DNA from 4 places in the Kitasatospora sp. NPDC034533 genome. Region 1 is predicted to be linked to each of the others. Evidence: riboswitches for the same ligand, from Rfam matches in the RefSeq annotation. Region 1 holds a riboswitch; each other region holds the start of a gene.

Evidence for each region. Region 1 has a riboswitch for cyclic di-AMP ahead of ACZ55U_RS24400 (M23 family metallopeptidase). Riboswitches for the same ligand answer to the same signal wherever they lie in the genome.
Region 2: it holds a riboswitch for cyclic di-AMP, as region 1 does, so the genes downstream of both, ACZ55U_RS11215 (LysM peptidoglycan-binding domain-containing protein) here and ACZ55U_RS24400 (M23 family metallopeptidase) in region 1, are expected to answer to the same signal.
Region 3: it holds a riboswitch for cyclic di-AMP, as region 1 does, so the genes downstream of both, ACZ55U_RS26040 (transglycosylase family protein) here and ACZ55U_RS24400 (M23 family metallopeptidase) in region 1, are expected to answer to the same signal.
Region 4: it holds a riboswitch for cyclic di-AMP, as region 1 does, so the genes downstream of both, ACZ55U_RS07880 (C40 family peptidase) here and ACZ55U_RS24400 (M23 family metallopeptidase) in region 1, are expected to answer to the same signal.

The regions. Positions count from the first base shown of each region.
Region 1 covers NZ_JBVITE010000038.1:47,737-52,543, forward strand. The annotation lists gene ACZ55U_RS24385 (TetR/AcrR family transcriptional regulator) at 208-774, opposite strand; gene ACZ55U_RS24390 (alpha/beta fold hydrolase) at 823-1,653, opposite strand; gene ACZ55U_RS24395 (YiaA/YiaB family inner membrane protein) at 1,772-2,062, opposite strand; cyclic di-AMP (ydaO/yuaA leader) riboswitch at 2,272-2,430, shown strand; gene ACZ55U_RS24400 (M23 family metallopeptidase) at 2,443-3,291, shown strand; gene ACZ55U_RS24405 (hypothetical protein) at 3,332-4,207, opposite strand; gene ACZ55U_RS24410 (GNAT family N-acetyltransferase) at 4,250-4,807, shown strand, end outside.
Region 2 covers NZ_JBVITE010000011.1:137,959-142,765, reverse strand. The annotation lists gene ACZ55U_RS11220 (cytochrome P450 family protein) at 1-1,293, shown strand, start outside; cyclic di-AMP (ydaO/yuaA leader) riboswitch at 1,460-1,626, shown strand; gene ACZ55U_RS11215 (LysM peptidoglycan-binding domain-containing protein) at 1,632-2,531, shown strand; gene eno (phosphopyruvate hydratase) at 2,858-4,144, shown strand; gene ACZ55U_RS11205 (FtsB family cell division protein) at 4,283-4,771, shown strand; partial or broken gene ACZ55U_RS11200 (DUF501 domain-containing protein) at 4,743-4,807, shown strand, end outside.
Region 3 covers NZ_JBVITE010000043.1:13,741-18,547, reverse strand. The annotation lists gene ACZ55U_RS26045 (LacI family DNA-binding transcriptional regulator) at 1-458, shown strand, start outside; gene ACZ55U_RS26040 (transglycosylase family protein) at 844-2,205, opposite strand; cyclic di-AMP (ydaO/yuaA leader) riboswitch at 2,192-2,362, opposite strand; gene ACZ55U_RS26035 (sirohydrochlorin chelatase family protein) at 2,865-3,824, opposite strand; gene ACZ55U_RS26030 (DUF397 domain-containing protein) at 4,378-4,641, shown strand.
Region 4 covers NZ_JBVITE010000007.1:132,679-137,485, reverse strand. The annotation lists gene ACZ55U_RS07890 (NYN domain-containing protein) at 1-923, shown strand, start outside; gene ACZ55U_RS07885 (C40 family peptidase) at 1,140-2,177, shown strand; cyclic di-AMP (ydaO/yuaA leader) riboswitch at 2,516-2,669, shown strand; gene ACZ55U_RS07880 (C40 family peptidase) at 2,680-3,798, shown strand; gene ACZ55U_RS07875 (C40 family peptidase) at 4,029-4,807, shown strand, end outside.

The DNA of each region.
Region 1 (4,807 bases):
ACCGCCCGGCCTGACGAGGCATCGAGCCGGTCCGACCGGCCTCGGCGACGAGCGTCGGATTCGAGCCGGTTGGCCGGATCGCGTCCCGGAATGTGTGGGGTTCGTGCGCACGGTGTTCCCAAGGGGCGTCGTCCGGTGCGAGGGCGCCCCCGTCGGGTGGGCGCGCCCCGGTCGCACGTCCCCGTCGCACGCCCCCATCGCGCCCCGCTACGCGGGCCAGGTGCGCAGGCCGGTGGTGAGGGTGGTGATGAGGCGGTCGTGGGTGGTGCCGAGGTCCTCGGCGAGCTGGAAGGCGCCGGCGGCGGCGAGCGAGGCGAAGCCGTGGGCGAGGGAGCGGACGGTCCGGGCGGCGTGGACCGCCTCGGCGCCGTCGAGGCCGTACTCCCGCAGGACGGCGATGATCACGCCGACCAGCCGCCCGGCGGCCCGGGTCAGCTCGTCGTCGGGCTGCGGGGCCTGGGGGAGCGCGCCGTAGCGGTGCGGGTACTCGGTGGCGTACGCGTGGTAGGCGCGCAGGACGGCGGCCACGGCGTCGTCCCCGCTGCGGCCGACCGCCGCCTCGGCCAGCCGGTCGGCGAGGTCCCCGGTGACCCGGACGGCGATCAGCCGCCGCAGTTCGGCGAGGCCGCCGCTGACGTGCTTGTACAGCGAGGGGGTGGCGACGCCCGCCCGGGCGGCGACCGAGGCCAGGGTGAGGGCCTCGGTGCCCTGGTCGTCGATGAGGGCGAGGGCGTGGTCGACGACCTGCTCGGGGGTCAGTCCTACGCGGGGCATGGGCTCGGGTCCTTCGTGCGGAGTTCGGTGGGCGGGGCGGGGCCGGACTCAGCCGAGCTCGGCGAGGAACGGCAGCAGGGCGTCCGCGGTGGCCGCCGGGTTGTCGGCCATCGGGTAGTGCCCGGAGCCCTCGATCATCACCTTCCGCGCGCCGCCCAGCGCGGCCGCCTGCCGGTCGGCGACCAGCTCCGGCTTCGGGAAGTCGGGGTCCTCGCTGCCCATGACCACCAGCGCCGGGCAGCGCACCGCGGCCGTCCAGCCGACCGGCATCGAGTCGCCCCGGACGTACCCGCGGGTGGCGGTCCTGCGGCCGGGGGTGCGCAGGGCGGCGACCAGCCCGTCCACGTACGCGTCGAAGTCGGCGGGCTTGGCGCCGGGGAAGGCCATCTTGCGCAGGTAGAAGCCCCAGGCGGCCGGCCAGTGGACGAAGGCGGCGCCCAGCAGGCCCATGGCGCCGCGCATCAGGGCGCCCGGCGGCGGGTTCTCGATGAAGGCGTCGATCAGCACGATCCCGGCGACCCGCTCGGGCGCGTCCCCGGCGGCCTTGACGACCGTCGCCCCCGTGTACGAGTTCCCGGCGAGGACGGCGCGCTCGATGCCGAGGTGGTCGAGCAGGGCGAGGACGTCGCCGGCCAGGGCGGCCGGGCCGTAGTCGTCCCAGACCAGGGAGGACTCGCCGAAGCCCCGGAGGTCCATGGTGACCACCCGGTGGCCGGCGGCGGTGAGCAGCGGGCGCAGGTGTCGGTAGGCGGCCCGGCTGTCGAGCATGCCCGGCAGCAGGACGACGGGGGTGCCGTCGCCCTGCCGGGTGTCGTCGTAGGAGATCCTGCCGCCGGGAACGGTCAGGTACTGGGTGCTCGGGGTGACGGTGCCGTTCATGGGTGGTCCTCCTCGGGCCGCCGGTGCGGGAAATCGGCGGTGCTGCCGATAGCCATAAAGCTAAGGCTAATAGCCTTAGCCGTCAAGCGATCGCACCGCCCGGCGCCGGGGGAGGCGCTCAGACCCCGTCCACCTTGAACGGGTCGTGCTCGCTGAGCAGCTTCTCCAGCCGGGCCTGGTCGACCCGGGTGACCATCTCGTTGGACTCCTGGCGGTCCCGGATCACCTTCGCCAGGGTGAACGCGGAGGTGACGGTGTAGAGGAGGCCGAGCCCGAGGAACGCCCTGGTCCACCCGCCCACCGGCAGGCGGGCGATCCCGACGGCGAGGGCGGTGCCCGACAGGGCGAAGGAGAGGACGGCCTGGACGTAGTACGCGGCCGTGGTGCGGGTCTGCATCGGTGCGTTCATGGCGCCAGGATGTGGCCGCCGGGACGGGCCGCACATGAGTAGGGGTACTCAGATGGGCCCGTGCATGAGGGGGCCCGCATGAGGGGTCGTTCGTTGACGTTCGTTCACCAGGGCCTAAGCTGCTCCAAACGGATGGCTTGGAATCAGGGCCTCCTAGGATTAACGTTTGATAACGCAGCGCGGTCGTCAACGCCGTAACCAGACGGCACCGTGCGCCGTCGCCTAATCCCGCCGGCCGGCCTCCGGGCAGGCCAGGGAGCCGGGGAACCACGTTCCTTGGGGTGAATCGGCGGGGCTCCGGCCCGGCCGTAGGAGACCTTCCTGCTCCGAACCCGTCAGCTAACCCGGTAGGCGCGAAGGAAGGAAAGGAGCGCGCCTCCGTGGCGTCGACGCACACCCCGGCACACCCGGCCGGCTTCGCGGCCGGTACCCAGCTCCTCGACCACCCCGGCACGGACGGCCCCGAGGACTTCGGTCCCGAGGCCTTCGCCGCGGAGGCCGAGACCAACCGCCACCGGATGCCGCGTCAGACCCGCGGGGCCTCCCCGCTGCTCGGCGTCACCGCCGTCGCCGCCACCCTGGGCGCCACCGGCTTCGCCTCGGCGACCCCGGCCGCCGCCCCCGCCATCGAGGCCCCCGACGAGACCCCGGTCGCGCTCGCCGCCGACCCCGGCCTCGCGCTCGCCGCCCGCATCCAGCACCAGGCCGACAGCCAGCGCACCGCCGCCGAGGAGAGCGCCCGCCTCCAGGCCGCGCAGGAGGCCGCCGCCAAGGCCGCCGCCAAGGAGGCCGAGGCCAAGCGCGCCGCCGAGGAGGCCGAGCGGGCCAAGGCCGCCGCCCTCACCCTCCCGGTGACGGACTACCGGCTCTCCGCCCACTACGGCCAGAGCGCCCGCTACTGGGCCAACCTGCACACCGGCCTGGACTTCGCCGCCGACACCGGCACCCCGGTCCACGCGCTCGGCCAGGGCACCATCACCTCGGCCGGCTGGGCCGGCTCGTACGGCTACCGGATCGTCGAGACGCTGCCCGACGGCACCGAGATCTGGTACTGCCACCTCTCCTCGATCACCAAGGGCTCCGGCCCGGTCGCCGGCGGCCAGCAGATCGGCAAGGTCGGCGCGACCGGCAACGTCACCGGCCCGCACCTGCACCTGGAGGTCCGCCCGGGCGGCGGCGCCCCGGTCGACCCGGAGCCCTGGCTCCAGCAGCACGGCCTCAACCCCTGACGCGGCCGCGGAGCCCCCGGCCCGGGGGCTCCGCGCGTCCTCACTCCTCGGCGGGCAGCTGCGCCAGGTACGCCTCGATCTCCTCCTGGCCCGGCTCCGGCGCCAGCTCCGGGAACTCCGTCACCAGCAGCCGCGGCAGCCCCGGCACCGTCCACTCGCCGAACAGGTCGAGGGCCGCGCCGACCGCCGCCTCCTCGAACCGCTCGAAGTCCCCGGCCAGCTCGTCCGGCATCGGCCGCCCCAGGGCGGTCAGCTCGGCCAGGTTGCGGTAGCTGCGGCGCATCAGGCCCTGCTCCAGCAGCCGACGCGCGCCGTCCGTGGCCATGCCCACCGACAGCACCCGGCCCGGGCCCCAGCCCTGCTCGTCCGGCTCGTCCAGCCAGCCGGCCGGCACCAGCGCCTCGAACGCGGCCGACCGCTCCTCGGGCGCCAGCTCGCCGAAGCCGGCCAGCCAGTCCCGTACGGCCTGCGGGTCCGTGACGTCCACCCCGTACGCGTACAGCAGCAGCGCGTACAGCCGGGGCCAGGTCACCAGGTCGGCGCGGCGCAGCAGCCCGGCGGCGACCTCACCCTGCCACTCGGCCTCGGCGTGCAGCCGCTCCTGGCGCTTGGCGTTCAGCCGCCGGACCGCCCGCTGGTGGTCGATCAGCAGCCGGACGGCCTCGCCGTAGGCGAGCGGGTCCTCCTCGGGGGCGGGTTGGACGTACAGGTGGAGCCGTTCGTACAGCAGGTGCTCCACCGCGTCGGAGGTCAGTTCGGGCCAGCCGTCGTGCATCCTGCCCTCGCCCAGCTCCAGCAGCGCCAGCACCGCGCGCAGCGGCTCCTCGGCCACCGGTGCGCGGCCCTGCTCGGCCGCCCAGGAGAGCAGGTCGGCGGCCTTGGTGCGCGGGGCGAGCCGCAGGTCTTCGTCGTTCATGGTCCGAACGGTAGCCGCCGGGCGGGGATAGGGTCGGCAGCCATGGTCCCCGTACGACTCACCGGCCCGCGACTGGCCCTCCGCGAGTACCACCACACCGAGGGCGACGTCGCCGCGCTGCACGCGCTGTTCGGCGACCCGGAGGTCACCCGGTACCTGCCGTTCGGCCCGAGCGGCCTGGAGGACTGCGCCGACCAGGTGGAGCTCTACCTGGAGGAGGCGCTGGCCGAGGAGCGAGACACCTACCGGCTCGCCGTCACGCGGCTCGCCGACGCCGAGGACCCGTGGGACGCGCCGCCGATCGGGCAGGCCTCGCTCACCCTCGGCGGGCACCGCGCCGGCGACCTCGGGTGCGTGCTGGCCCGCGAGTGCTGGGGCCGCGGCTACGCGGGCGAGACCGTCGGCCTGCTCTGCGGCTTCGCCTTCGGGGAGCTGGGCCTGCACCGGCTGACCGCCCGGACGGCGGTGGACAACACGGCCTCCGTCAGGGTGCTCGGCGGCCTGGGGTTCCGGCTGGAGGGGCGGCTGCGGCACGACCGCTCCGAGGACGGGGTCCGGTCCGACTCGTACCTGTACTCGCTGCTCGCCGGCGAGTGGGCG
Region 2 (4,807 bases), on a different contig from region 1:
CGCGAGCACGCCCCGGTGCACCGCACCACGCTGCCGAGCGGTGTCGAGGCCTGGCTGGTGACGCGGTACGCGGACGCCCGTCAGGCGCTCGCGGACAGCCGGCTGTCGAAGAACCCGGCGCACCACAGCGAGCAGGCGCACCGCACCGGCCGGGTGGGCATCCCGGGGGAGCGGCAGGCCGACCTGATGACCCACCTGCTGAACATCGACCCGCCGGACCACACCAGGCTGCGCCGGCTGGTGTCGAAGGCGTTCACCCCGCGCCGGGTGGCCGAGTTCGAGCCGCGGGTGCAGCAGCTCACCGACCGGCTGATCGACGGCTTCGCCCGGCGCGGTTCGGCGGACCTGATCCACGAGTTCGCCTTCCCGCTCCCCATCTACGCGATCTGCGACATGCTGGGCGTGCCGGCCGAGGACCAGGACGACTTCCGCGACTGGGCCGGGATGATGCTGCGGCACACCAAGCCGGGCCAGGGCGGCGGCCAACGCGGCGGCGTGGGGCGGGCGGTGAGGCGGATGCGGGCGTACCTGCTGGAGCTGATCCACCGCAAGCGCGCCGACCTCGGCGACGACCTGATCTCGGGTCTGATCCGGGCCAGTGACCACGGTGAGCACCTGACCGAGAACGAGGCCGCGGCGATGGCCTTCATCCTCCTGTTCGCGGGCTTCGAGACCACCGTCAACCTGATCGGCAACGGCACCTACGCGCTGCTGCGTAATCCGGAGCAGCGCCGGCTGCTCCAGGAGTCGGTGGCGCGCGGCGAGAGCGGGCTGCTGGAGACCGGGATCGAGGAACTCCTGCGCTACGACGGGCCGGTGGAGCTGGCGACCTGGCGGTTCGCGACCCGTCCGCTGAGCATCGGCGGAGTGGACATCCCGGTCGGCGACCCGGTGCTGGTGGTGCTGGCCGCGGCGGACCGCGATCCGGCCCGGTTCGCGGACGAGAACACCCTCGACCTGGCCCGGACGGACAACCCGCACCTGGGCTTCGGGCACGGCATCCACTACTGCATCGGCGCTCCGCTGGCCCGGCTGGAAGGGCGGACGGCGCTGGCCACACTGCTTTCCCGGCTGCCCGATCTGCGGCTCGCGGAAAGTCCGGAGAACCTGCGCTGGCGAGGCGGTCTGATCATGCGTGGGCTGCGCGAACTGCCGGTGGAATTCAGCCCGGAGAGCCGCTCTCCGCACGCCTCTCCGCACGCGCTTCCGCAGGGTCCTACCGTGACTCCGGCGAGCGCCGATCACGTCGGCGGCACGCCGTCGGTCAACTCCCGTACGGGGTATGAAGGCTGACCAATCCGGACATAACGCCGCAGTCGGTAGGCGAATGGGCACGCGCCGTAATGCTGGTGTGATATCGGCGATATGAGCTTGTGATTGGTCTGAAGATCTGTCTACTCTCCTGGGGTTCGCAGCTGCGGACCCCGAGCGCGGAACGCCGAATCCTGCCCGCCGTGCCACGGGAAACCGACCAGAACCCTGGGCAGGGGCGGGGGAACCAGGTTTGTTGCCGTCCCCACGGCTTGGGGTGAAGCCGCCCGAGCGGAATCGTTTCCGCACACGGCGGCCGGGCCACCTCCCGGTCCGAACCCGACAGCTCACCTCGCAGGCGTGCGGAGAGGGACCTCTTCATGCTGTTCGTTGGAACTGGCCGCCACCGTCGTCGTACCCAGGCCGAGAAGGCCATCGCCGTCGCCGGTGTGGCCGGCGTCGGACTCGCGATGCCGCTCCTCACCGCCACCGGCGCCTCCGCCGCCCCGGTCTCCACCTGGGACGCCGTCGCCCAGTGCGAGAGCGGCGGCAACTGGAGCATCAACACCGGCAACGGCTTCTACGGCGGCCTCCAGTTCACCTCCAGCACCTGGAAGGCCTACGGCGGCACCGTCTACGCCCCGCAGGCCAACCAGGCCAGCAAGGGCCAGCAGATCGCGGTCGCCGAGAAGGTCCTCGCCTCGCAGGGCCCCGGCGCCTGGCCGGTCTGCTCCAAGAAGGCCGGTCTGACCAAGGGCGGCTCCCCGGCCTCCGTCGACACCTCCTCGGGCGGCAAGACCCAGACGGCCCCCAAGCCGCAGGCCCCGAAGCCCGCCGCCAAGCCGGCCGAGAAGCCGGCTCAGCAGCAGGCCCCGAAGCCGGCTCAGAAGCCCGCCGCCAAGCCGGCCCAGCAGGCCGCCCCGCAGCAGCAGACCCAGCAGACCCCGGGCTTCTCCGGCAAGGCCGGCTGGGACGCCGACGCCAAGGTGTACTGGTACCAGAACAACGGCGCCTGGTACTGGACCAGCCACCAGAGCGTCTACCAGCAGTACGCCGGCCAGGCCGCCGCCCAGCCGCAGTACGCCCCGCAGGCCGCCGTGCAGCCGGCTCCGCGGGCCACCGGCCACGACTACACCGTCCGCGCCGGTGACACCCTGTCGACCATCGCCACCGCCCAGGGCGTGTCCGGCGGCTGGCGCGCGCTGTACGACCAGAACCACGCCACCGTCGGCGGCGACCCGAACCTGATCCTGCCCGGCCAGGTGCTGCACCTCGGCTGATCCGGCGTCGGGCCGCCGTGCCCGAGCCGAGGTCGGGCCGCCGTGCCCGACGGCGACCCGCCACGCCCGGCGGCGCGTATCGCGACCCGCGGACGAAGGGGACCGGCCTACCGGTCCCCTTCGTCCGCATTCGCCCGTCCCAGGGGGACAAGCTGGGACAAGCAGGTGAACTACCGGTGGGTAGAGGGGCCACACGCTGAGACGGAACCGAGGCCGAGGTGGTCCCGGGAGCCCGGGCGGTTAGGCTCTGGTCGTAACGACTCCGCAATCGTCCTGCTGACTGCACCCCGTCAGACCGGACCCCTGCTTCCGCAAGGAGATGCCTCGTGCCGTCCATCGATGTCGTCGTAGCCCGTGAGATCCTCGACTCGCGCGGCAACCCCACGGTCGAGGTCGAGGTCGGCCTCGACGACGGCAGCACGGGTCGTGCCGCTGTCCCGTCGGGTGCCTCCACCGGCGCCTTCGAGGCCCTGGAGCTGCGCGACGGCGACAAGAACCGCTACTTCGGCAAGGGCGTCGAGAAGGCCGTCCTGGCCGTCATCGAGCAGATCGGTCCGGAGCTGGTCGGCTACGACGCCACCGAGCAGCGGCTGATCGACCAGGCCATGCTGGACCTGGACGCCACCCCGGACAAGTCCTCGCTCGGCGCCAACGCCATCCTGGGCGTCTCGCTGGCCGTCGCGCACGCCGCCTCCGAGGCCAGCGACCTGCCGCTGTTCCGCTACCTGGGCGGCCCGAACGCCCACGTCCTGCCGGTCCCGATGATGAACATCCTCAACGGCGGCTCGCACGCGGACTCCAACGTCGACATCCAGGAGTTCATGATCGCCCCGATCGGCGCGGAGTCCTTCTCCGAGGCCGTCCGCTGGGGCGTCGAGGTCTACCACACCCTCAAGGGCGTGCTGAAGGAGCGCGGCCTGTCCACCGGCCTCGGCGACGAGGGCGGCTTCGCGCCGAACCTGGACAGCAACCGCGAGGCCCTGGACCTGATCGTCGAGGCCATCCAGAAGGCCGGCTACGTGCCCGGCCGTGACGTCGCGCTGGCCCTGGACGTGGCCTCCTCCGAGTTCTACGAGGACGGTGCCTACCAGTTCGAGGGCAAGGCGCTGACCTCCACCGAGCTCATCGAGTACTACGCCGAGCTGGTCGACGCCTACCCGCTGGTCTCCATCGAGGACCCGCTGGACGAGTCGGACTGGGACGGCTGGAAGGCCATGACCGTCCGGCTGGGCGACAAGGTCCAGCTGGTCGGCGACGACCTGTTCGTCACCAACCCGGCCCGCCTGGCCCGCGGCATCGAGACCGGCACCGCCAACGCGCTGCTGGTCAAGGTGAACCAGATCGGCTCGCTGACCGAGACCCTGGACGCCGTCGAGCTGGCCCAGCGCAACGGCTACCGCTGCATGATGTCGCACCGCTCCGGTGAGACCGAGGACGTCACCATCGCCGACCTGGCCGTCGCCACCAACTGCGGCCAGATCAAGACCGGCGCCCCGGCCCGCTCCGAGCGCGTCGCCAAGTACAACCAGCTGCTGCGCATCGAGGAGATCCTCGACGACGCCGCCGAGTACGCCGGCCGCGGCGCCTTCCCGCGCTTCCGCTCCGCGGAGTAACGGGCACCGCCGCTCCACCGGGCGGTGAGCACGTACGAGGGCCACGCGCTCCGGTGGCGCACGCCTGACCGGTGCCCCGCCGTTCACCCCGTAGGGTGGACGGCGGGGCACCGTCGCGACCAGGAGGGGATACGGGAGATGGCTGGCTGGAGGATCCCGGGCTTGGCGGCCCGGCCCCGGTTCACGAGCCGGGCGACCGTCCTCGTCCTGGTGCTCTGCTCGCTGGTGGCGATCCTCGCCTACCCGACGCGGCAGTTCATCTCCCAGCGCGCCGAGATCTCCGCCCAGCGGGCGAAGGCCGACCACGCGCGCCAGCAGGTCGAGCAGTTGCGCCGGGAGAAGGCCCGCTGGCAGGACCCGGAGTACGTCAAGGCGCAGGCCCGCGCCCGGCTGCACTACGCGGTGCCGGGGGAGACCCCGTACATCGCGGTGGACCCGGCCGGTCAGGCCGCCCGGCCCTCCGCGCCCGCCACCCCCGCCGCCGGCGGTTCGGCGAAGGCCGCCAAGCCCTGGTACACCAGCATCTGGGACTCGGTGGACGCCGCCGACACCGCCGCGGCGGCCCCCGCCCACCCCCTTCCGCTCCCACCGTCCTCCGTTGGAGACACCTCCCCCCATGACCACTGAGAACCACCCCACCGTCTCCGACGCCGACGTCGCGGC
Region 3 (4,807 bases), on a different contig from region 1:
GCCAGCGCCGGTACGTGCCGGTGCTGCGCAAGATCGAGGGATTCACGGCGGCGATGCGCGAGGTGCTCGGCTACGGCCGGGAGGAGGCCGAGGACCTCGTCCACCACACGCTGTTCAGCGTGGAGGGCGGGCACGCGGCGGCCGGCGCGCTGCTCGACAAGGGCTGTACCGCGATCGTCTGCGGGAGCGACATGATGGCGCTCGGGGCGATCCGGGCGGTGCGGCAGCGCGGGCTGTCGGTGCCGCAGGACGTGTCGGTGGTCGGCTTCGACGACTCGCCGCTGATCGCCTTCACCGAGCCGCCGTTGACCACGATCCGCCAGCCGGTCGAGGCGATGGCCACGGCGGCGGTGGACGCCCTGCTGGAGGAGGTCGGCGGGAACGCGGCCCAGCGCGGCGAGTTCATGTTCCAGCCGGAGCTGGTGATGCGCGGGTCCACCGGGGCCTGCGCGCGCTGAGCGTCGGCCGTCATGGCCGCCACGTCGGACGGACGGGCCCCGGAGGGCGGTTGCTCTCCGGGGCCCGTCGGCGCTTCGCCGGTCCGGGTCCCGGTGCGACGGCCGCGTGCCGGGTAGTCGCGCAGGACCGGTTCGACGGCCTTCTGGGGGAGCCGCCGGAGGGCGGGGCGCATGATGCGCCGGGGAACGGCGGAACCCCCGGGGAGAGCGACCAGACTCTCCCCGGGGGTGGCGGATGGTCAGCGTTCGGTCCGCAGCGGGTGGCTGACGGCTGATGGGAGACAGATGACAGCTGACAGATGTTGAAATCTGTTATCTGTTATCCGTCATCTGTCAGCTGTTCCTTGTCGGCTGCTACCGCGCGTCCGTCAGCCGTTCGCCGTCCTCAGACCCGGCCGGCGAAGTCCGGGGCCCAGTTGGCGATGCTCTGCTCGCGCACGCCCGAGCTCGGGTTGGCGGCCTCGACGTACTTGCCGTTGCCGACGTAGATCGCGACGTGGTACACGCCGGAGTCCTTGCCGTTGTTGGACCAGAACAGCAGGTCGCCCGGCTGGAGGCTGTCCAGCGAGACGTGGGTGCTGGCCGCGGCCTGGTCGGCGGCGACGCGCGGCACGGAGATGCCCGCGGCGCGCAGCGCGGCCTGGGTCAGGCCGGAGCAGTCCCAGCCGCCGTTGCCGGTGCCGCCGTACACGTAGGCCTGACCGACCTTCGACTCGGCGAAGGAGACCGCGGCGGCCATGCTGCCGGTGGCGGCCGGAGCCTGGGTCTGGGGCTGCGCCGGGGCCGGGGTCTGCGGGGCGGGCTTGGCGGCGGCGGGCTTGGCGGCGGCCGGCTTGGTGGCGGGCGTCTGGGCCTGCGCGGACGGCTGGGCGTTCACGGCACCGCCGTTCGCGGACTGGCCGGCCTTCCGCGAGCGGTCGGACCGGGCGGCGTCCGAGCCGGACTTGCCGTCGATGGACAGGTGCTGGCCCGGGTAGATGGAGTCCGGGCCCTCGGTCAGGGTGGCGCGGTTGAGCTCGTACAGCCGCTGCCAGCCGCCCTGCACGTTGTGCTGGTCGGCGATCGAGGACAGCCAGTCGCCCTCGACCACGGTGTAGTCGCCGCTCTGGGCCTGCTGCTGACGCTTCTGGACCCAGTTGCTCGCGGCGGAGCCGGAGGCGGCCTGAGCACCGTCCTGGGCGGGCGCGGCGGGCTTGGCGGCCGGGGCCGGGCTCTGCGGGGCGGGCTTGGCGGCCGGAGCGGCGGGCTTCGCGCTCTGGGCGGGCTTGGTGGCGGCCGAACCGGCGGTCGAGCCCGCCGTGGTGTCGACCGAAGCGGTCGAGCCCGCCGTGGTGTCGACCGAAGCGGCCGCGCCGCCCTTGGTGAGGCCGGCCTTGACCGAGCAGACCGGCCAGGCGCCGGGGCCCTGCGAGGCGAGGACCTTCTCGGCGACGGCGATCTGCTGGTCCTTGGTGGCCAGGTCGGCGCGCGCGGCGTAGGCGGTGCCGCCGAAGGCGGCCCAGGTGCTGGAGGTGAACTGGAGGCCGCCGTAGAAACCGTTGCCGGTGTTGATGCTCCAGTTGCCGCCGCTCTCGCACTGGGCGACCTTGTCCCAGGTGGCGACCGTGGCGGCGGAGGCGGTGCCGGAGGTGAGGCACGGGACGGTGAGTCCGACGCCCGCGACGCCGAGGGCGGCGATCACGCGGCGGGTGCGACTGGACAGGCTGTTGCCGTTGGTGGGCAGCATGAAGACGCGGTCCTCTCCCACGCCTGCGAGGTGAGCTGTCGGATTCGGGCTGGAGTTGCCCGGCCGCGCGGTGAGCGCGGCTTCACCCCTAGCCCTGGACCGTTCCGGGGATCGGTCCGGGGCGACTTACCTGTGGGTCCCCCGCTCCTGCCGTGGTGCGTTTTCGCGCTGCCAGGACATCCGACGGCAGGACTCGGCGTCGCGGATGAACCGGGTTCGTGTGGTCACGAACGGGGAGCACGTTAATCAGACTCAAGTTCAAACTGCAAACCTTGTGATGCGCATCACGGTTTAGCGGGAAGTACCAAAAGGCGATTCTTCCAAGATCGCAAATGATCGTTTTCCGGCAATGTCGTTGAGGAAATCGACAACTGGCTTCGCTTCAGCCATGACGTGACGGCGCGTTGAGGCGCGCGGCGGCGCACTCCGGAGGGCATGGGGGCGGCCGCAGGCCGGGCGCCCGGCCATGTGCGGTCCATTTCCTTCTAAATGGCTTCAGAACGGACATTCCGCTTCATCGGCACTCAACTCCTGAAGCGGTACGAGATGTGTGATGAACGGCGAGAAGCGGCGAAACACCGCGAGGGGCGACGGGAGACGGCGAGCAGGGGACGCCGAAGGGCCCGGAGCGCGAACCGCTCCGGACCCTTCGGCGCGCGCGAACCGGCGCGCGGTGTCGCTTACTGCCCGGCGAACCCCTGGGCGGCCGCATGGGCGCCGCGAGCACCCTCCACGGCCCCCTCGGCCTCGGCGGCGGCCGCCGCCTCCGCCTCGGCCCGGGCCAGGTCCTCCGCGGACGGCGCGGGCAGCGCGGCCAGGTAGGTGGAGGCGATCAGCTGGCCGACGGACGGGTACGCGCCCAGCGGCGCGGCCGACGGGCAGCCGGTCTCCTCGGCGGCGGTGGCGAGCAGCTCGGAGTCCGCCTCCGGGCCGATCACCAGCGGTGCCAGCGCCGGGCGCTGCGAGCCGGTGTCCTTGAGGTGGTTGACGGCCGCGGCGACCGAGCCGGGCACGTCGAGCGCGGCGGCGACGACCGGCACGGCCAGTCGGGCGGCCAGCAGCACGCCGGTGATGCCGGCCGCGGCGGCCGCGTCCTCGCCGCCGACGGTGGTCAGCACCACGCCGTCCGCGGCGGTCGCGATGGCGAACAGCCGGGCGCGGTCGGCGCGGGCCAGCCCGGCCTCGGACAGCCGGACGTGCACGGCCTCGGCCAGCAGCGGGTGCGGGCCCAGCGGGTCGGTGACCGGCGCGCCGTACTCGGCGGCGAGCGCGTGAAGCTCGGTCAGGAAGCTGTGCGGGCCCGGCACCAGGGGCACCAGGATCGGCATCGGCAGCCCGGTCTCGGCGGCCAGCACCAGTAGCTCGGCCACCGTGCGCTCCTCGCCGTCGGCGGCCTCGGAGCCGTTGCCCGGGAGGTAACCGACCGCCGCCTGGACGCCGTTCTGCTCGGTGCGGACGACCGAGAGCAGCTCCTCGACGACCGAACGGGACTCGGGCCCGGCGGTCGCGGGCACGGCGAGCACCAGGGCCGGGGCGCCGGCCGGGATCTCGGGGCGCTCGGGACGACGGTGGCGCCCCCGCGCACGGGAGCCTGGAGTGCGGACGGGCAGTGGCGCGCCCGGGATGGCTGCGGTGCTCATGCCGGAGATCGTAGGACATCGCCCCGTCCGGCTTGCAGTCGGCTGCCGTACGGGTTTCGCGCGGTCGTGGTGCGGACTCGGTGTGTCTCCGCCACCGTTCAGGCGCTTTGCCTACAATCCGGACATTCCTCTCCCAACTCGGCGCGAACCGTCACAGTCCTGACGCCGTCCGGGGCGGCGGGCGTTGCACCCGTGGCGCGTGAGATGTCTCACAGCTCAAGAGGCGCTTGACGGAGGGTCACGGGGGGGCGACTCCCGGCGTTCGAAGATCAACATTCAGCGGGGAGGTGCTCACGGCCGGTTATCGCGAGCCCGACGATTCCATGGGCTATGTCCGTTTACGTACCGTCAGGGGAAGGGGGCATGGCGAGTTCGGGGCCGCGAATGAAAGGCCTTGTGCACCTGCACTGTCCCGTGCTGATGCACGTGCACTGCGGCTATCATCACGTCAAGTGAGGCGTTGTGCCGGGCCGGTACGGGGCCGGTCCGTTCGTTCGGCGGTGCCGGGGGCGCCGCGCTGGACGACAACTCCGGAGCTCTTCGGGAGATTTCTATGCACGACTCGCAGGACACGCACGGCTCGTACGACACCTACAACGGGATGGCCGCCGCCGATCTCCGGGGGGTGGTCTGGCAGAAGAGCCTGCACAGCAACTCTCAGGGCAACTGCGTCGAGTTCGCCGCCCTGCCGGGCGGCGATGTGGCGATGCGCAACTCGCGGTTCCCGGACGGCCCGGCGCTCATCTACACCCGTGCCGAGATCGCCGCACTGCTGCTGGGCGCGAAGGACGGGGAGTTCGACCACCTGGCGGTCTGACCGACCGTCGTGCTCCACACATCGGGGGGCCGTCGTGGGTGCCGACACCGCGACGGCCTTTGTCTTTGTCGCCCGTCCTTCCGCTTGCGCCCGCGGGCCCCGGTGAACCGGCCGGCCCGCAGGCCCGTGGCGCCGGAAGGGCCTCGGCGGGGCCTGGCGGAAGAGC
Region 4 (4,807 bases), on a different contig from region 1:
CCGCGGAGGCGGCCCGGCTGGTGGAGAAGCTCCAGGCCGAGCTGGCCGAGCTGCGGGCCTCCGCGCGGGCGGACCTGGACCGGCAGCGGGCCGAGTTCGAGGGCGTCCGCAAGGAGGCCGAGTCGCTGCGCCGGAAGGTGCGGTCGCTGGAGAGCGACACCCGCCGGGCGCAGGCGGAGGCCCGCCGGGTGACCGGCGAGTTGGAGGCCGCGAGGGCGCAGGCCGCGGCGGAGCGCGGTGCGGCCGAGAGCGAGGCGCGCAGGCTCCGGCACCGGGTCTCCGAGTTGGAGAACGCGGCGGAGCAGGGCCGCCGGTCGGCCCGGGAGGGGCGCAGCGTCGAGGACATGCGGCTGCGGCTGCTGCTGGACACCGTGTTGCAGTCGGCCCAGGGGCTCCAGCGGGAGCTGGCGCTGCCGGTCTCCCAGATCCGTCCGGCGGACCTGGTGGAGGCGGTGGTGCCGGGGGCGGCCTCGCCGCACGACGTGGCCCGGCGCGGGCTGGCCGAGGACGATCCGGCGCTGCTGGACCAGCTGCTGGCGATCCCCCAGGTGCACCTGGTGGTGGACGGCTACAACGTGACCAAGACCGGCTATCCGACGCTTCCGCTGGAGCAGCAGCGGATCCGGCTGCTGGGCGGGCTGGCGATGCTGGCCCAGCGCACCCAGGCGGAGGTCACCTGCGTGTTCGACGGGCAGGACCTGGACGTCCCGGTGATCATGGCGCCGCCGCGCGGGGTCCGGGTACGGTTCAGCCGGACCGGGGAGACGGCCGACGAGCTGATCCGCCGTCTGGTGCGGGCCGAGCCGCAGGGGCGTCCGGTGGTGGTGGTGTCCACCGACCGGGAGGTCGCGGAGGGCGTGCGGAAGGCGGGCGCGCGCCCGGTGGCCTCGGTGCTGCTGCTGAACCGGCTGGCCCGGCCCTGAGGCCGGATCCGGGCGTGGGAACGCCTGGTCGGAAGGGGTCCGGGGGCCCGGTGGGGTTTCCGTGAAGTCAGTGTGGGTGACCGGAGTTCACGCCTTTGGGGGAGTGGCAGAACGGATTGAACTTCACTAGGGTCAGGTGTCAAACCTATTTTCCGGAATCTCATCCCATCAGGTGAGTCCGATCAGGTGAGTCCGATGGAAGAAGGAGCCGGTCACTTGGCCACCCACCGCCGTCCCAAGCAGCCGAGCCGCGCGCGGATCTCCGTGCTCACCGCTGCCGCTGCGACCGCGGTCGCCCTCTCCGCCCAGGTGGCGGCGCACGCCGCGCCGCAGCCGAACACGTCGGACGTCAAGGCGCAGATCGACCAGCTCCAGCAGGAGCAGGAGCAGGCGGCGGAGAAGTACAACGGCGCCAAGGAGCGGGCCGACCAGCTGCGCAAGCAGGCCGACCAGCTCCAGGACCAGGTGGCCCGCGGCCAGGAGGAGATGACCCAGCTCCAGGGCGGCCTCGCCGAGGTGGCGGGCGAGCAGTACCGCACCGGCGGCATCGACGCGTCCGTCCAGCTGATGCTCTCCTCCGACCCCTCCGGCTACCTGGAGAAGGCCTCCACCATCCAGCAGGCCAGCACCAGTCAGGCCGAGGCGCTCAAGAACCTGCTGGAGCAGCAGCGCCGGCTGGACCAGGAGAAGACCGAGGCGGCCGCGGTGCTCGCCTCGCTCGACACCACCACCAAGGACCTGAACCAGGCCAAGACGGACGTCAACGCCAAGCTGAAGGCCGCTCAGGACCTGCTGAACTCGCTCAGCGCGGCCGACCGTGCCGCGCTGCGGGCCCAGCAGGCGCAGGACGAGCGCGCCTCGCGCGGCAGCGAGCGGGTGGACCTGGGAAGCCTGCCGGCGGCCAGCGGCTACGCGGCCACCGCGGTGTCCAAGGCGATGAGCAAGCAGGGCTCGCCGTACGTGTGGGGCGCCACCGGCTCGACCACCTTCGACTGCTCGGGCCTGATGGTCTGGGCGTACGGGCAGGCCGGCGTCTCGCTGCCGCGCACCTCGCAGGAGCAGGGCCACTACGGCACCCGGGTGCCCTCGCTGGACCAGGCCCAGCCGGGTGACCTGGTGGTCTACGGCTCCGACATGCACCACGTCGGGATGTACATCGGCAACGGCATGGTGGTCCACGCGCCGCACACCGGTGACGTGGTGAAGGTGATGAAGGCGGACGCGATGCCCATCAACACCATCCGCCGGGTCTGACGGGCCGACATGCCCGAGGGGCTCCCGCGGCCCTTGTGACCAGCGCCACCCCCGCCCGGGGGTGGCGTTCGGGTTTTCCGCGCCTTTTGTGACCACATGCTGAGAACCGATCAGCCTTGCGTGCGTCAGTGGTCACCATCGGTCATTTTCACAAAAGAACTTGGGTAATCTTCTGTCTTTTTTCTGACAAGGATTTGAACGGATCACGGTTCAGTTACTAGGGTCGTGCTCCGAACCACCGCACTGTCGATCGCCCAGCCTGGGTGGCGGCGGTGGTTTCCGCCGAGTTCGCGAGGCAGCGGGGCAGGTCGAAGCGACTGCCCGACAGGGGAGCCCAGTGTTCGGGGGCGCTGCGGAGCGGAGCCGGGGAACCACGTTCCTCCGGGGTGAATCGGCGCCAGGTCGGCCGCCGGCGCGGCCGTGAGGCGTCGTAGGGCATGCTTCCGGCCCGAACCCGTCAGCTCACCCGGTAGGCGGACGTAGGAAGAAGGAGTCCGCCTTCGTGGCGTCCCATCGTCGTCCCAAGCCCGCCGGCCGCACCCGCGTCTCGATCATGACCGGCCTCGCCGCCGCAGCCGTCGCCCTCTCCGCGCAGTCCGGCGCCCACGCCGACCCGCAGCCGACCAAGGAACAGGTCAAGGAGCAGGTCGACCAGTACAACGAGCAGGCCGAGGTCGCGACCGAGAAGTACAACGCCTCGCTGGAGAAGCAGCAGGAGCTGGAGAAGCAGGTCTCCGGCCTCCAGGACCAGGTGGCCCGTCAGCAGGCCCAGGTGACCGAGCTCCAGGGCGGGCTCGCGGAGATCGCCGGCGAGCAGTACCGCAACGGCGGCATCTCGCCGACCGTCCAGCTGATGTTCTCCTCCAGCCCGGACACCTTCCTGAACCAGGCCGGTGCGCTGAACCAGGCCGGGGACAGCCAGAAGAACCAGCTGAAGCAGCTCCAGGAGCAGCAGCGCAAGCTGGACCAGGACCGCACCGAGGCCCAGGGCAAGCTCGCCGAGCTGGACTCCACCACCCAGCAGCTGAAGGCCTCCAAGGAGGAGGTCCAGAGCAAGCTGAAGGCCGCCCAGGACCTGTTCAACACGCTGTCCGAGCAGGAGCGCCAGGCGATCCAGCAGGCCGAGCAGAAGGCCGCGGCGGACGCCAAGGCCAAGGCCGACGCCGCCCAGGCCCAGCAGGGCGGTGCCGACCGCGCCTCGCGCGACAACGGCCGCAGCGACCTCTCGGCCCCCTCGACCACCGCTCCGGTGAAGGTGGCCGCGGGCAGCTCGCGCGGTGCCGCCGCGCTCTCGTACGCCGCCTCCAAGATCGGCAGCCCGTACGTCTGGGGCGCCACCGGCCCGAGCTCCTTCGACTGCTCCGGCCTGATGGTCTGGGCGTACAACCAGGCGGGCGTGTCGCTGCCGCGCACCTCGCAGGCGCAGGCCGGGGCCGGCACCCGGATCGGCACCGACCTCTCCCAGGCCCAGCCCGGCGACCTGCTGATCTTCTACAGCGACGCCCACCACGTCGGCATCTACGCCGGCAACGGCCAGGTGCTGCACGCCCCCAAGCCGGGTGCGTCGGTGCGCTACGAGGCGGTCTCCAACATGCCGCTGGCCTCCATCGTGCGGGTCTGATCCCCGCTCGGACGCTCTCAGGCCCGGTCTTCCCCGAGGGGAGGCCGGGCCTGCGGCTTTTGCGGGCGGGTCGATCTGATGTCCGATTAGTGAGCGAATATTCGGGTTGGGAGGGGTTTGGACTCGCTTGCCCGGACTCGCTAACGTCTGCCACCGGACTTCCGCTCGACGGCCGCCCGCAGTGGTGCGGCGGCGGGGGCCCGCGCCGCAGGATTGGAGTCGCCGCCGCCATGCCCGTGCACCGTCGTTCCCCACTGCTCGCCCGGGCGCTGGTGCTGACAGCGGCCGCCGCCACCGCGTTGGGCGTGGCCTCCGGCGGCAGCGCCCAGGCCGCCCCCGGCACCCCGGACCCGACCGACCGTCAGGACGTCAAGGCGCAGGTGGAGCAGCTGTACGACGAGGCCGAGCAGGCGTCCGAGAAGTACAACGCCGCCCAGGAGGCGCAGCGGCGGCTCCAGGGCGAGACCACCATCCTCCAGGGGGAGATCGCCCTCGCGCAGGACCAGCTCAACCAGCTGCGCGGCGACCTGGCGACGGTCGCCGGGGCCGAGTACCGCGGCGGCGGGATGACCCAGACCGCCCAGCTGATCCTCTCGCCCGACCCGGAGGGGTACCTCGCCCGCGCCCGCACCATGGGCCAGGCCGCCACCCGCCAGCAGGAGACCCTGCACGAGCTGCTCACCCGTCAGCGCCGGCTCGACCAGCGCCGCACCGAGGCGGCCGACAAGCTCGCCGAGCTGGACGAGACCCGCCGCTCGCTCGCGGACAGCAAGCAGCAGATCCAGCAGCGGCTGGCCGCGGCGCAGAAGCTGCTCAACGGACTGGGCGCCGGCGAGCGGGCCCGGCTGGCGGCGCAGGACGCCCGCGACGCCGAGCAGCGCGCCACCCGCGGCACCGACCGGCTGGACCTCGGCTCCGCGCCGCCCGCCTCCGAGCGCGGGGCCGCCGCGCTGGCCGCCGCGGTGCGGATGATCGGCTCGCCGTACGTCTACGGGGCCACCGGGCCGAA